DNA from 3 places in the Pseudomonas sp. NPDC087697 genome. Region 1 is predicted to be linked to each of the others. Evidence: predicted binding sites of a transcription regulator. Region 1 holds the regulator's gene; each other region holds the start of a gene.
What was found. The regulator FliA, encoded in region 1, starts transcription of late flagellar genes. The targets are predictions, from matches to a motif close to CTAAAGTTTNNNNNNNNNNNGCCGNTAA.
Positions count from the first base shown of each region.

Region 2: ACIPIN_RS26050 (methyl-accepting chemotaxis protein) is a predicted target of FliA. The motif match lies at 3,915-3,942, and genes of this name have one in related genera.
Region 3: motA (flagellar motor stator protein MotA) is a predicted target of FliA. The motif match lies at 2,759-2,786, and genes of this name have one in related genera.

Region 1 is NZ_JBIUVW010000003.1:62,300-67,542, forward strand. It holds gene ACIPIN_RS03665 (chemotaxis protein CheA) at 1-333, opposite strand, end outside; gene ACIPIN_RS03670 (protein phosphatase CheZ) at 348-1,136, opposite strand; gene ACIPIN_RS03675 (chemotaxis response regulator CheY) at 1,168-1,539, opposite strand; gene fliA (RNA polymerase sigma factor FliA) at 1,706-2,446, opposite strand; gene fleN (flagellar synthesis regulator FleN) at 2,443-3,273, opposite strand; gene flhF (flagellar biosynthesis protein FlhF) at 3,388-4,719, opposite strand; gene flhA (flagellar biosynthesis protein FlhA) at 4,731-5,243, opposite strand, start outside.
Region 2 is NZ_JBIUVW010000054.1:1,659-6,901, forward strand. It holds gene ACIPIN_RS26030 (LysR family transcriptional regulator) at 1-217, shown strand, start outside; gene ACIPIN_RS26035 (TylF/MycF/NovP-related O-methyltransferase) at 349-1,071, opposite strand; gene ACIPIN_RS26040 (hypothetical protein) at 1,071-1,934, opposite strand; gene ACIPIN_RS26045 (inorganic phosphate transporter) at 2,065-3,681, opposite strand; gene ACIPIN_RS26050 (methyl-accepting chemotaxis protein) at 4,058-5,243, shown strand, end outside.
Region 3 is NZ_JBIUVW010000028.1:55,319-60,561, forward strand. It holds gene asd (archaetidylserine decarboxylase) at 1-272, opposite strand, end outside; gene ACIPIN_RS18765 (rhodanese-like domain-containing protein) at 282-1,106, opposite strand; gene ACIPIN_RS18770 (HDOD domain-containing protein) at 1,150-2,688, opposite strand; gene motA (flagellar motor stator protein MotA) at 2,855-3,706, shown strand; gene motB (flagellar motor protein MotB) at 3,710-4,750, shown strand; gene rsgA (small ribosomal subunit biogenesis GTPase RsgA) at 4,847-5,243, opposite strand, start outside.

The DNA.
Region 1 (5,243 bases):
CGGTGCACGCTCACGGACTTCGCTGAACATACTGTTCACCGCGTCCAGCGCTTCGAGAACCACGTCCATCAGTTCCGAGTCGACGCGACGCTCACCCTTGCGCAGGATGTCGAACACGTTCTCGGCGATGTGACAGCACTCCACCAGCTCGTTGAGCTGGAGGAAGCCGGCGCCCCCTTTTACAGTGTGAAAACCGCGAAAAATTGCATTGAGCAGATCCGCATCATCTGGTCGGCTTTCCAGCTCAACCAGTTGCTCGGACAGTTGCTCTAGAATCTCGCCGGCCTCAACCAGGAAATCCTGAAGGATCTCTTCATCGGCGCCGAAGCTCATGTGTATGGGTGCTCCTAGAATCCAAGGCTGGAAAGCAAATCGTCTACATCGTCCTGACCGGACACAACGTCTTCTCGTTTATCGGCATGAATCTGCGGACCTTCACCCTGCGAGAGATGTTTTTGCGGATCTTTTTCAGCCAGCATCGCTTCATGGTCATGTTCGATGCCCGCAAAGCGGTCCACCTGACTGGCCATGAGCACGAGCTTGAGCAGGTTGCTTTCGACTTCGGTGACCAATTGAGTCACGCGTTTGATCACCTGACCGGTTAGATCCTGGTAATCCTGAGCCAGCAGAATATCGTTGAGGTTGCCCGAAACGACCTGCGTCTGCTCGGCGCTACGCGTCAGGAAACCGTCGACACGCCGGGCCAGTTCGCGGAACTCTTCGGCGCCGACTTCGCGGCGCATGAAACGCCCCCAGTCCGCGCTCAAGGCCTGGGCATCAGTGCTCAAACCATTGACCAGCGGCGTGCTGTTCTCAACCAGGTCCATGGTGCGGTTCGCAGCCGCCTCGGTCAGCTTGACCACATAGGACAGGCGCTCGGTGGCATCCGTGATCTGCGAGACTTCCTCGGCTTGCGGCATGTGCGGGTCAATCTGAAAATTGACGATCGCGCTATGCAGTTCGCGAGTGAGCTTGCCCACTTCCTGGTACAGGCCTCGGTCACGGGTCTGGTTGAGCTCATGGATCAATTGCACAGCGTCGCCGAACCTGCCCTTTTCAAGGCTTTCGACCAGTTCCTGGGCATGTTTTTTCAGGGTCGATTCGAAATCGCCCTGTGAAGATTCTCTTTGCTCCATAGCTCCCCCCGTGGCGCAGTGGCTCCGCACATCAACCGATGCGTTCGAATATTTTTTCGATCTTCTCTTTCAACGCCTGGGCCGTGAAGGGTTTGACCACATAGCCGTTTACACCGGCTTGAGCGGCTTCGATGATCTGCTCACGCTTGGCTTCGGCAGTGACCATCAGCACCGGCAGGTGCTTGAGCTTTTCATCGGCGCGCACGTGGCGCAGCAAGTCGATACCGGTCATGCCAGGCATGTTCCAGTCCGTTACCAGAAAGTCGATGCTCCCGCTGTTGAGGACGGGAATGGCGGTAATACCGTCGTCCGCCTCGACCGTGTTGGTGAACCCAAGGTCACGCAACAGGTTTTTTATGATCCGCCGCATCGTTGAGAAGTCATCAACGATGAGGATTTTCATGTTCTTGTCCAATTCGACCTCCAAGCAGTCTTAAACGCGCCCAGCACCTGGACGCGCCATTCAATCAATCAGGCAGAGCACTCAACGACTGTCTGGAGCACAACGGATGAAGACCGGCACAGCTTTACGCCATGCCTGTTTCGTTCGCAGTGTCCCCACACTGCTGTCAGCGCGCTCGCCACTCCCCCAAACGCCCCCGCAAACGGGCCGCGCACTGGCTGTGTAACTGGCTGACCCGCGATTCACTGACCCCCAGGACCTCACCGATTTCCTTGAGGTTCAGCTCTTCGTCGTAGTACAGCGCCAACACCAGTCGCTCACGCTCCGGCAAATTGGCAATCGCATCCGCCAGTGCAGCCTGAAAGCGTTCATCTTCCAGGTCGCGCGACGGTTCGAGATGAGCACTCGCGCCATCCTCGTGCAGCCCTTCATGCTCGCCGTCCTGCAACAGATCGTCGAAGCTGAACAGGCGACTGCCCAAGGTGTCATTCAAAATCCCGTAATAATCGTCGAGACTCAATTGGAGTTCGGCCGCAACCTCGTGATCTTTAGCGTCACGCCCGGTTTTAGCTTCAATTGAGCGAATCGCGTCACTCACCATCCGGGTATTGCGGTGTACCGAGCGTGGCGCCCAGTCACCCTTGCGGACTTCATCGAGCATCGCACCACGGATACGGATCCCCGCGTACGTCTCGAAACTCGCGCCTTTGCTCGCATCGTATTTGGTCGATACTTCGAGCAAACCGATCATTCCTGCCTGAATCAGGTCTTCGACCTGAACACTGGCCGGCAAGCGCGCCAACAGGTGATAGGCAATCCGTTTTACCAGTGGCGCGTAACGCTCGATCAGTTCGTACTGCGCGTCACGCGCCGACTTCTTGTACAGGTTGTAACCGCTGGCTGTCATAGAACCGGACCCGCAGTTTGCTGCACCAGGCGCTCGACGAAAAATTCCAGATGCCCACGCGGGTTGGCAGGCAGCGGCCAGGTATCGACTTTCTGCGCGATGGCCTTGAACGCCAGCGCACATTTGGAGCGAGGAAACGCTTCATACACGGCGCGTTGCTTCTGCACGGCCTTGCGCACGCTTTCGTCGTAAGGCACCGCACCGACGTATTGTAAGGCGACGTCGAGGAAGCGATCCGTGACCTTGGTCAACTTGGCGAACAGGTTCCGCCCTTCCTGAGGGCTTTGCGCCATGTTGGCCAGCACGCGGAAGCGGTTCATGCCGTAATCGCGGTTGAGCAGTTTGATCAGCGCGTAGGCGTCAGTGATCGACGTCGGCTCGTCGCAAACCACCAGCAACACCTCTTGAGCGGCGCGAACAAAACTGACCACCGACTCACCAATACCCGCCGCCGTGTCGATCACCAATACGTCGAGGTTATCGCCAATGTCGCTGAATGCCTGAATCAGGCCAGCATGCTGGGCTGGACTGAGGTGAACCATGCTCTGGGTACCGGACGCTGCTGGAACAATACGAATTCCGCCCGGCCCCTGAAGTAATACATCGCGCAGCTCACAGCGGCCTTCAATGACGTCGGCCAGCGTACGCTTGGGCGTGAGCCCCAGCAGGACGTCGACGTTCGCCAGCCCCAGATCGGCGTCCAGCAGCATGACGCGCCGGCCGAGCTCAGCAAGAGCCAGGGACAAGTTCACTGACACATTAGTCTTCCCGACGCCACCTTTGCCGCCGGTCACCGCGATCACCTGTACGGGATGCATGCTGCCCATGTTCTTTCTTTACCTTGTCTTGCTTAGACGCGGGCTACATGACTGGCTGCGCGCTCACTTTGGAACAATGCATGGCAGGCCATCGATGTAGATACAAATCTATTCATTATTACCTCAGCCGACACGCTTGCTCGGGCTGTGGTAGAGGTCAGCGAACATATCAGCCATGGCTTCTTCGCTGGGTTCTTCCTGCATCTGCACGCTTACGGCGCGACTGACCAACTGATGCCGGCGGGGTAAATGTAGATCATCCGGGATTCGCGGCCCATCAGTCAGATAGGCAACGGGTAATTCGTGGCTGATTGCCAGGCTCAACACTTCGCCCAGACTCGCCGTTTCATCCAGTTTAGTCAGGATGCAGCCTGCCAGCCCGCAGCGCTTGTAACTGTGATAAGCGGCGGTCAGCACCTGTTTCTGGCTGGTAGTGGCCAGCACCAGATAATTCTTCGACTTGATCCCGCGACCAGCCAGGCTTTCCAGTTGCATGCGCAACGCCGGGTCACTGGCTTGCAGGCCGGCGGTGTCGATCAACACCACACGCTTGCGCAGCAGTGGATCAAGGGCTTGCGCCAGGGACTGGCCCGGGTCGACGTGAGTCACCGAGACATTGAGGATACGCCCCAGGGTCTTGAGTTGTTCCTGAGCACCGATGCGGTAGCTGTCCATGCTCACCAGCGCGATGTTCTGCGCGCCGTACTTGAGCACATAACGGGCGGCCAGCTTGGCCAGCGTCGTGGTTTTGCCCATGCCGGCAGGGCCGACCATGGCAATTACGCCACCCTCTTCCAGCGGTTCGATCTCGGGGGTGACGATCATCCGCGCCAGGTGCGCCAACAGCATGCGCCAGGCCTGGCGAGGTTCTTCAATTTCAGTAATCAGCTCCAGAAGATCGCGCGACAGCGGGCCGGACAGGCCGATGCGTTGCAGGCGACGCCAGAGGTTGGCTTGCTGGGGACGACTGCCTTGCAACTGGTTCCAGGCCAGCGAGCCCAACTGCACTTCCAGCAATTCGCGCAGCCCATTGAGCTCGAAACGCATCGAGTCGAATGCTCGCGGGTCCACCCCGGCGGACGGTGCAGGCGCTGGAGCAGGACGCGGACGCTCGGCAAAGGTCGGCTCGATCAAAGGTTCCGCAGCGGTCAGCGGCAGGCCGGCGAACAGCTGGCGATTGGTGGCGGCGCTCGCGTCGCCCTCGCCATCGCCACGCAGGCTCAATTCGGCTTGAGCCGTGACGATCCGCGACTGGGTCTTGCGCAGCTCGTCTTCGAGTTCGATGTTCGGCACACGTGGAGCCAGCGCCGACAGTTTGTAATCCAGGGCAGCCGTCAGCTCGACACCACCGGCGATCCGGCGATTACCGATAATGGCTGCATCAGCGCCCAGCTCATCGCGAACCAGTTTCATGGCCTGACGCATATCGGCGGCGAAAAAACGCTTAACTTGCATAAACCACTACCTCAGCCGTTGGGCCCTACTGTCGCAACGATGGTCACTTGCTTGTTGTCAGGAATTTCCTGGTACGCCAACACATGCAACCCCGGGACTGCCAGACGTCCGAACCGCGAGAGCATCGCGCGTACCGGACCTGCTACCAGCAGAATCACCGGGTGACCTTGCATTTCCTGACGCTGCGCAGCTTCGATCAACGAACGTTGCAACTTCTCTGCCATGCTTGGCTCCAGCAGAACGCCCTCTTCCGAGCCTTGTCCTGCCTTCTGAAGACTATTGAGCAATATTTGTTCCAACCTTGGTTCCAAGGTGATCACAGGCAGCTCGGACTCAGTGCCTACAATGCTTTGGACGATTGCGCGCGATACACCTACACGGACGGCAGCCACCAGAGCGGCAGTATCTTGACTCTTGGAGGCATTGTTGGCGATGGCTTCGGCAATACTACGAATGTCGCGAACCGGAACCTGCTCGGCCAACAGTGCTTGCAGTACTTTGAGCAGTTGCGACAGCGAAACAAC
Region 2 (5,243 bases), on a different contig from region 1:
TTACGAGTCAGCGTGTCTGGGTGGTTTCGGGTTGATCCAGGCGCCGCTGATGGGGATGCAGCCGTACCTGCTCAGCGGTGAACTGGTGGCGGTCTTGCCGCAGCTGAACGCACCGTCCCTGGAGGTTTCGCTACTCTATGCCCGGCAACGGCATTTGCCATTGCGAGTGCGGGCGTTCATGGACTGGCTGGGGCAGGTGATCCGGTTGATGGCCTGAAGAACGACAAATCCTCTGTGGGAGCGGGCTTGCTCGCGAAGGCGGCATAACATTCAACACAGAGGTCGACTGTCAGACCGCTTTCGTCGGATCGCCGCCCGGAGCAAGCCCGCTCCCACAGGGGTTATGCGTCAGACGTGGAAGTAACCCACGCAGGAATCGAACGGCAGACGCTTGAGCTCAATCTTGTTCAGGTCGAAGACTTCACGCAGGGCTTTGGTTTCGCCCGGGAAGTTGCGGTAGGCGACTTCGTCCAGCACCACGATGGCGCCTTTTGGCATGTACGGCAGGAAGGTTTCCAGCGCGACCTTGGTCGACTCATACAGGTCGGTGTCGAGGATCAGCATCGCCACGACCAGGTCCGGACGGGTCTTGACCCACTCAGGTGCGGTCTTGCAGATATCGCCCTTGACCAGCTCGCAACGCGGAATGCGGTTGACCGGACGCAGCAGGTCGTTGGCGTCGATCATGTCCTGGATCAGCGACTGGTCGGTGTCGGAGAACATGGTCTCGTTGACGTCGGCCGGGTCTTCGTCCTTGTTGATGCTCTGGAACCCTTCAAAGGTGTCGAAACCGACGATCGAACGGTTGATCGCGTAGGGTTCCAGGATCATCGACAGGTGCATGTAGAGCATCAGCGAGTTGCCCTTGTACACACCACATTCGACGATCGCGCCCGGGATTTCGGCGACCTTCTTGAACAGCTCCATGCGCGACAACGCAGCGGTCACGCCGATGCGGTTGGCGAACACGAAAGGGGCATCGGCCACGTACTCGGCGTCGACGCGCTTGAGGACGCCAGCGCGGGTTTCGTTGTATTGGGCCTCGGCAGGCGTAATGCGACGCTTGGTCATTATTTGATTCCTTGGAAATTCGAGAAGTCGTGGGCGTGGAAATAGTCTTTGAAGCCGGCGCCGACATCCGGGCACGCGCTGTCGACGTTGATCGCGCCGCGCTTGTGCTTCAGGTCGTCGAGATGCATCAGGCGGAAATCCACGCTGAAGCGGGTTTGTTCGGTGTAATTGGGAACGGTGCCGTGCAGATGTGAACCCGAGAAAATCAGCATTTCGGCGGTGTTGCCGGCAATGCGGATCTCGGACGCCGCGTCGATGTCCTCGGTCGGTACCGGGTGCTGACGGGCTTCTTCCTTGACGTTGTCCTTGGCGCGCTGGCGCTGCACGTCGATCCAGTCGGAGAGACTCCACTGCGCCGAAGTGTTCTTCACCGGCTTATCGAAGTACGCCGGGTTGATCATCATGGTCTGGTCCGGCTGGATCGTATAGACCGGCATCCAGGTGTTGATCTGGCAGTCGACGCCGCCGTACCAGGTGTCGCGATGAGGTTTGTACGCGTAGCTGACGCCGGCGTGCAGGTAATCGTAGTTGGGCACAACGCGAATCCGCGGCACGTCGAAGATGAACTCTTCGGGGGCTGCACCGATTTCTTCGGTGAAACCACGGATCAACTCTTTGGCCCGCAGACTATTGGTGAACTGGCCTTTGAGCCGGGTCACCAGCACCACGAACTCTTCCACCGGCATCAGGCGGTGCAGGGCCTGGTGGTCAGTCTCGCCGTCAAACGCGGCGGTGATGCTTTCCTGAGCAAAAGCACAGAGTTCTTTTGCTGCATTGAGCTGGGTGTTCAGGAAGATATCGCCAGCGTAGATGGCGCTTTTGAAGTCAGCTTTCTTCTGAAGCTGATTGATGTACAGATTCACGGTTCCCCCTCCTGAATGCATCGGGTCTCTTAAGAGTCGGCACCAAGGTAACAAACTGAAGCCCGATCCAGCGGGTGCTGAACCAATTAGTGCTTAATCCACTGATTTTGCGACGAAATGCCTGTCAGGTTCAGAACAGCTGGGTGAACAACCAGTACAGGCTACCGGAAAGCAGAATCGCCGCCGGCAGGGTCAGCACCCAGGCCATCAGCAAGTTGCGGATGGTCTTCATCTGCAAGCCTGCGCCGTTGGCCACCATGGTCCCGGCCACACCGCTGGACAGCACGTGAGTGGTCGACACTGGCAGGCCGAACATATCCGCCGCGCCAATGGTCAGCATCGCCACGGTTTCCGCCGAAGCGCCCTGGGCGTAGGTCAGGTGGGTCTTGCCGATCTTTTCACCGACCGTCACCACAATGCGCTTCCAGCCGACCATGGTGCCCAGGCCCAGCGCGATCGCCACGGCGATTTTCACCCATAGCGGAATAAAACGCGTGGCGTTGTCGATCTGTTGTTTGAACAATTGCAGCTTGCCGCTGGTGTCGGCATCGAAGTCGCCGACCTTGTTCTTGTCCATCAGGCGAATGGTTTCGCTGGTCAGGTACATGTCATTGCGCACGTTGCCCATGGCCTCGACCGGGACTTTGGACAGCGATCCATAACCCTTCACTTCGTTGCCAATATTGCCGGCCAGAGCGGCGAGGGCGGGAATCAGTTGCGGTGTCACTTCCTTGCTGCGCACGTACTCGGACAGCACGGGGCGCGGGTCGGTCGGGGCCGGTTGCGGAGCATTTTTGACCAATGCTTGCTGGGTCACTTCGGCCACGGCGGCGAATTGCAACGCCTGATCGGCCGGCATGGTGCGGTTCAGCGCATAGGCCATCGGCAGGGTGCCGACCAGAATCAGCATGATCAGGCCCATGCCTTTCTGGCCGTCGTTGGAGCCGTGGGCGAAGGACACGCCGGTGCAGGTCAGGATCAACATTCCGCGAATCCACCACGGTGGTGGCGTGTTGCCTTTCGGTGCTTTGTACAACGCGCGATTTTTGACGAAGACGCGCAACGCCAGCAGCAACAGCGCGGCAAATACGAAGCCGATCAGCGGCGACAGCAGTAGTGCGTAACCGATCTTGGTGGCCTGCGCCCAGTCGACGCCGCTGGTGCCGTCGCGTCCGTGCATCAACGCATTGGCGACGCCGACGCCGATGATCGAGCCGATCAAGGTGTGGGACGACGAGGCCGGGAGCCTTAGCCACCAGGTGCCGAGGTTCCACAGGATCGCCGCGATCAGCAGGGCGAAGATCATCGCGAAACCGGCGGATGAACCGACTTGCAAAATCAGCTCCACCGGCAGCAAGGCGATGATGCCGAACGCTACCGCGCCGCTGGACAGCAGCACCCCGAGGAAGTTGAAGAACCCTGACCAGACCACCGCGAAATGCGCGGGTAACGAATTGGTGTAAATCACCGTCGCCACGGCGTTGGCCGTGTCGTGGAAACCGTTGACGAACTCAAAACCCAAGGCGATCAACAGCGCAACACCCAGCAGCAGAAACGGCGTCCAGGTGGTCACTGCGGTGCCGAGGTCATGCATGTCGTGCATCAGGCTGTAGGCGGTGAACAGCAGACCCATGGCCAGCACTGCGAAAAACACCACGACGGTAATCACACCGGGCTTTTTATCGAGCTGAGGGCTGGTGCTACTGGCGGGGGCCTTGGAGGCGGCAGTCAAGGAGGGAGTAGCCATGGCCGGACAATCCTGTGTCGGGAGGAGTGTCGGTCATGATCGTTGCCAAATGTTACAGCGAGACTGCGTTGGGTCAGTGTTTGGTCAATTGTCGAAAGCAAAAAGCGAAAAGATCGCAGGCTCCTGCGCCCATACCGTGTAGGAGCTGGCGAAGGTTCGGGTAACGCGGTTTGACGGTTTTGTGACAGTTTGACGGGCTGCGTAATAGAGCCTCTACCGGTGGTCGGATCGGTTTCAAGAAACCGTGGCGCGCGCCGATGACGCCTAGGCAGGATCAGGCACTTTGGTGTCAGGCCCGCAAGTTGTTGACAGGGAGGTCCGGACATCTCGCATGCCCTTCCGGTGCGAGCCTTATCCCTGTCATGAGTATCACTCGATGTTTTTGCAAAAATCCCTGAGAGCGCAAATCCTGGCACTGCTGAGCGGCAGCCTGATCGCGATGTTGCTGATTGCCTTGGCCTGTTTTCACTTTCTCTCCAGCGGGATGCAGAATTATCGCAACCTGATCGAAGGCCCGTTGCATACCTCGCAACTGATTGACGAAGCCAACCTGCAATTCAAGTCTCAGGTTCAGGAGTGGAAAGACGTCCTGTTGCGCGGCAAACAACCGGCTGACCTGGAGAAGTACTGGAAGCAGTTCGAGGATCGTCAGGGCAATGTGCAGAACATCCTTGGCGAGTTGACCCGTCAACCGGGTATCGAAGCGTCGCTCAAGGCTCGCATTGAAAGCCTGCGCGATGCGCACCGTGCTCTCGGTGGCGCCTATCAAAAAGGTCGGGAGGCTTTCCTGGCTGCTGGTGCTGACCCTACGGCGGGTGATAGCGCGGTCAAAGGGGTGGACCGCGCCACCAGTGAACAGATGAGCGCGCTGGTCAACGAATTGCGCAAGCAGGGTCGTGAGCAGTCGACGTTGATCAGCGCCAGTGCCGATCGCACCGTGTTGCTGGGCATCCTGGTGATGCTGGCTTCGAGCCTGTTGATTGGTCTGTTCAGCCTGTGGCTGGTCAACCGCAATCTGGTGGAACCGATCCGCAAGCTGATTGAATACGTCGCGCAATTGAGCCAGGGCCGTTTCGCTGAGCGGGTGGCGAGTGATCGTCAGGATGAGTTGGGCAGGCTGGCTGTCGCGGCCAACACGTTGCGCGATTTCCTTGCTGAGACCTTCAGTCGTTTGCAGCGCAGCGCGTCGGATCTCGACAGTGCCAGCGGCGAGCTGAACTCGATTGCTACGTTGATGGCCCATGGCACCAATGAGCAATTCAACCGTACCGATCAAGTCGCCACGGCGATGAACGAAATGTCTGCCACCGCCCAGGAAGTCGCTCGTCATGCGGCCGACGCGGCGCGGGCCGCCGATGATGCGGATCAGTCGGCACAACAGGGCGAGAAGGTCATGCAGGGCACGATTCACACCATCACCCGGATGCGCGGCGAAATTGCCAACACCGCCACGGTCATTCGCCAACTGGAAACCGACAGCGGACGCATCGGAAAGGTGCTGGAAGTGATTCGCGGTATCGCCGAGCAAACCAACCTGCTGGCGCTGAACGCCGCCATCGAAG
Region 3 (5,243 bases), on a different contig from region 1:
CCGTCGGCTGGGCTGAGGATCGCGCCAGGGGTCTGGTCCAGTGGGCGTGCGCCGTCTTTCAAGGCGCGGGTGAAGAACGCGTTGAAGTGTTCGTAAGCGGTCAGGTCTTCGACCAGTGCTTGCGACATGTCCACCTGATAGCGCTTGGCGAACCAGGCGGTGAAGGCATTCTTGAACCAGCGCACGCGGCATTCGGCAATGCAACCGGCCAGACGCGACAGCAGGTGATGGGGCAGCAGGTACTGACTGAGGATAAACAAACGCTTTTTCATTAACTGTCCTTAAGAACCTTGAATCTCAACAGGCGTGTCGGGGTGGTTGCCCCATTCGCCCCAGGAGCCGGCGTAGCCTTTGACTCGCGGATAACCGAGCGCCTTGGCCACCAGATAGGTGAAGCCAGAACGGTGGTGGGTCTGGCAGTGGGTAATCACTTCTTTGTCTTTACTGATCCCGAGCTGTTCGAGGATCTGCGGCATGTCGGTGCGGATGCGCAGGTTACGCGTCTTGTCCATGCCCGCGGTCCATTCGAAATTGACCGCGCCGGGAATGTGTCCGCCCTTGGCCGCGAGCACCTTTTCGCCGGAATACTCCAGCGGCCCGCGCGCGTCCCAGATTGCCAGATCGGTGGCGCCGAGACGGCTTTGCAGGTATTCGCGGGTGGCGGTGGGTTCGTCGTGCAGGGTCAGCGCGACCGGGCCGCCGACGGCCGCTGGAACCTCGGTCGAAACCGGCAAGCCTTCCGCCAGCCACGCCAGCAGGCCGCCGTCCACGTAGTGATATTTATTGTGGCCGATGACATCCAGCAGCCAGATGAAGCGTCCGGCCCAGCCACCACCTTCGTCGTCGTAGACCACGTAGACCGCGTCCGGGTTATGCCCCAGTTCGCCGAACAAGGCTTCAAGCGCAGCCAGTGGCGGCATCAGGCCCGGCGCAGGCGCATGACCCAATTGAGTACGTTTGGGGTCGACGAAGCGCGCGCCGGGAATATGGCCTTCGGCGTAGCGGGCGCTGCTGGTCAGGTCGACCAGAATCAGTTCGCGAGCGTCGAGACGAGCGAGCAGGTCGCTCGGTTCGATCACCAGCGACAAGCCAGAGAAGTCAGACATGTGAGGTCTCCAGAGCACAAAGGGGAGGATTGTAGCGCAACAGCTATTGGCCGCGGGTGGTAAAGCTGTTCAGGGCTTTTTCGATGCACTGTGCGGTTTTGCCAAAGGCTTGCACGGTGATTTCCGAAAAGGGACCGCCGCCCTGATCCGCCACGACCAGCATGATCACCCGGCCATTGTTGACCAGTGAGCGCAGCAGCAGGTGCTCGCCGCCGAACAGTGCACGCAGGCTGGCGGGCAGCAGGGCCGAAAATTGCGCGTTGTTGGCTGGGGTCAGACGCACCTGGGCCTGTTGGGAGAGCAAGCGTTGCAGCACGGTACTCTGGCTGACCGACAGGTTCAGTGTGGCCGCCTCTTTAGGCAGGCCATGAATCTGATGCACGCGCAGTTGAGTCTGGGTGCGGTCGGCCATCAACAGCATCACCCGGCGCATGCCGCAGGCCACCAGCGCGTCGCGGGCGGAGGTGGTCAGGTGCATGGCGTTGGTGAAGCGACTCGGCTCTACCAGCAGTTCTGCACATTGTTTGCGCCACTTGAGCAGATCCTCGGCGGTCGGTGCGGGCGCCGGGAGTTGGCCGCGATGAAGGCGCCGCTCGTCCCACGGCCAGAGCAATGCCCCGGCCGGATGCCAGAGGTCCGGCATTGCGTGGTTGCGGGCGCTGAGCGCGGCCTGCTGGTGCAATTGCTGCTGAACCTCATCCATCGGTATTTGCAGGTAGAGGCTGGTCAGTAACTGCCAGCGCAGGCAGTGAGGGCTGCTCCAGGCTTGCTGTGCCGATAACGCCAGACCGTTGGCCAGCAACACCGTGTTGGCCGGTTGGTTGAGCCAGCGGCGCAGGGTCGGGTCGTCATCGAGACGGTTTTGCTGGCGCAACGGGTGATCGGCGTCGCGGGCGATGCGCAGGACTTTCGCCAGTTCGCGTTGTTCATCCAGTAACAGTCGATAGCCTTGCCCTACCCAGATCGGCAAGCGCCAGATTTCCACCAGTGCCTGGCCGAGTTCCAGCAGGCGCACGCCGAACAACTCTTTTTCAACCTTGTTCGCCGGCTCACCTTTGTGCAGAACCCGCAGCTCCCAGTCTTCGAGCAACTGCGGGAAGGTCAGTGCGAGTGACCAGAAGGGCGAGAGGAACAGCAGGCTACCCCAATGGATGTCCTGCCAGAGCCGTGCCAGGCGGCTGGCAAAAAAACCGTTGGCCTGTTGGGTCGCGTGCTGGCTGATCAATTGCAGCTGGCGCAGAGCCGGCGGGATTTCGTTCTGGGGCAGGGCGGGCAGGCGCGCGAGCAGTTCTTCGGTGCGTTTGAGGCCCAAACGATTGATGGCCACCTCAAGGTTCTCGCTGGGCTCGCTCATGCTGCCGTGAGTGTGGCGATTGGCTTCGCGGATGACGCTGAGGGCCAGGGCCGGGCTGCCCTGCATCAATTCGGCGATATCGCGCAACGAGCTGCGATTGTCGGCGATAGCCTTGCAGACGAGGTCATGGCTGGCTTGCGGCACAGGCAAAATCACTCTATCGAGCAGCTTGACCCAGCCTTCGAGCGTGGTCGGTTTAGCAGTTGGAACGGTCGTTTCATTAGCCATGGTTGGGCGCGATCATCGTCTGCATTAAACACGCCCGGAGCGGGCCAAATTGGCTTTTCGCCTTAACTGGCTATAGTCTGGCGCAGTTTTGCCGATAAGTAGAAGAAGAGATTTTTTAACTTCCGAATATGACCTTGAACCCGACTCAGTAAGTACCTTCCTACCTATGGCTAAAATTATCGGCATCATCGTCGTATTCGCGAGCGTGCTCGGCGGATACGTGCTTTCCCACGGCAAGATTGCCGCCCTGATTCAGCCATTCGAGGTGATGATCATTGGCGGTGCGGCGCTGGGTGCGTTCCTTCAGGCCAACCCCGGTCACATGACGATGCACGTGCTCAAGAAGTCCTTGGGCATGTTCAGTTCGCGTTTCAATCACACCTTCTACCTGGAGGTGCTGGGCCTGATCTACGAGATCCTCAACAAGAGCCGTCGCGAAGGCATGATGGCGATTGAAGGGGATATCGAAGACGCTGCTGCCAGCCCGATTTTTGCCAAGTACCCGGCGGTCCTCAAGGACGAACGCATGACCGCGTTCATCTGCGATTACTTGCGCATCATGTCCTCCGGCAACATGGCTCCGCATGAGCTTGAAGGCCTGTTCGATATGGAGTTGTACAGCCTCAAGGAAGACCTGGAGCACCCGTCCCACGCGGTCAACGGTATCGCCGATGCCATGCCCGGTTTTGGTATCGTCGCGGCGGTACTGGGTATCGTGGTGACCATGGCCTCGCTGGGTGAGGGCGATCAGAAGTCCATCGGCCTGCACGTTGGTGCCGCTCTGGTCGGTACCTTCTTCGGTATTCTTGCGGCCTACGGTTTCTTCGGCCCGCTGGCGCACTCCCTGGCTCACGATGCCAAGGAAGAGCTGAACATCTACGAGGCCATCAAGGCTTCGTTGGTGGCTTCGGCTTCCGGCATGCCGCCATCGCTGGCCGTGGAATTCGGACGCAAGGTTCTGTACCCGGCGCACCGTCCTAGCTTCGCTGAGCTGGAACAAGCGGTTCGCGGTCGCTAAGTCATGGAAAATAATCAGCCGATAATCATCAAGCGCGTCAAGCGCATTGCTGGCGGGCATCACGGGGGTGCGTGGAAAATCGCCTTCGCTGACTTTGCGACGGCGATGATGGCGTTCTTCCTGGTGTTGTGGCTGTTATCCACCGCCACACCAGAGCAGAAGATCGCCATTGCCGGTTACTTCAAGGACCCGATCGGCTTCTCGGAAAGCGGCACGCCGTACATCATTGATCTCGGCGGCTCTCCAGAGCTGGCGCCGGACAAGACGATCAATCCCGAGGTCAAGTCCCAGCCGCAACCGGACAAGGTCACCGTCGATACAGACCAGGTCGAAAAAATGGCCGAGGAAGTCGAGAAGGAACGCCTTGAACTGTTGCTGCAAGAATTGCAGAACAAGGTCGAAGAGAACCCGCAGCTGCAGAAGTTCAAAGACCAGATTCTTTTCGAAATCACCCCGGACGGCTTGCGCATCCAGATCATCGATTCCGAAAAGCGGCCGATGTTCGACTCTGGCAGCGCGCGCTTGAAGCCGTACTTCGAAGACATTCTGCTGGCCATGGCTGACACCATCAAAGCGGTACCGAACAAGATCAGCATCGGCGGCCACACCGACGCCAAGCCTTATGCGGGCACCGGCGATTTCGGCAACTGGGAGCTTTCGGCCAACCGTGCCAACGCCGCTCGCCGTGCGCTGGTCGCGGGCAGCTATCCGGAACAGCAAGTGGCGCGGGTGGTGGGTTACGCTTCGTCGACGTTGTTCGATCGCAAAAATCCGTTCAACCCGGTCAACCGCCGTATCGACATCGTCGTGCTGACCAAGAAGGCCCAGCGTGCCATCGAGGGTGAACAAGGGGCCGAGCCTGCGCCGACACCGGGGCAGGGCGCTCCGGGTGAAGTGCCTGCCGTACCCGCCGATCCGAACGCGTTGCCGGCGGACAAGGAACCGCTGCCGGCGCATGAGCTTCGGGAGCGTTTGAACCTGTTCGATAACCCGGCACCGAAAGCAGGTGACCCGGCCAAACCGGCTGAGGCACCCAAGCAGTGACCCAATAAAAAGCCGCGATAATCGCGGCTTTTTATTATCTGTCGGTGCACCGGCGTCCAGCAGCCCCGTCAGTATCAGGGCTGCTGGACGGTCTGTTTAATAGCTGGTTTCGGGCAGGCTGGCGATGATCGAGCGGTAGCTGTTCATGCGCTGCTGTTGCACGCGGCCATCTTCCAGTGCCTTGAGCAGGGCACAACCGGGTTCACGGTCGTGCTTGCAGTCACGGAAGCGGCAGGTGCCGATCAAGTCGTTGAACTCGATGAAACCGGCCTCGACGTCGGCACGGCTGACGTGGCCCAGGCCGAATTCCCGAATACCCGGGGAGTCGATCAGCTCACCGCCGCCGGGGAAGTGGAACAGTCGCGCGGTAGTGGTGGTGTGGGTGCCCTGGCCGGACAGCTCGGACAACGGGCCGACACGGGTTTCGACTTCCGGCAACAGGCTGTTGACCAGCGAGGACTTGCCGACGCCGGACTGACCGACGAACACACTG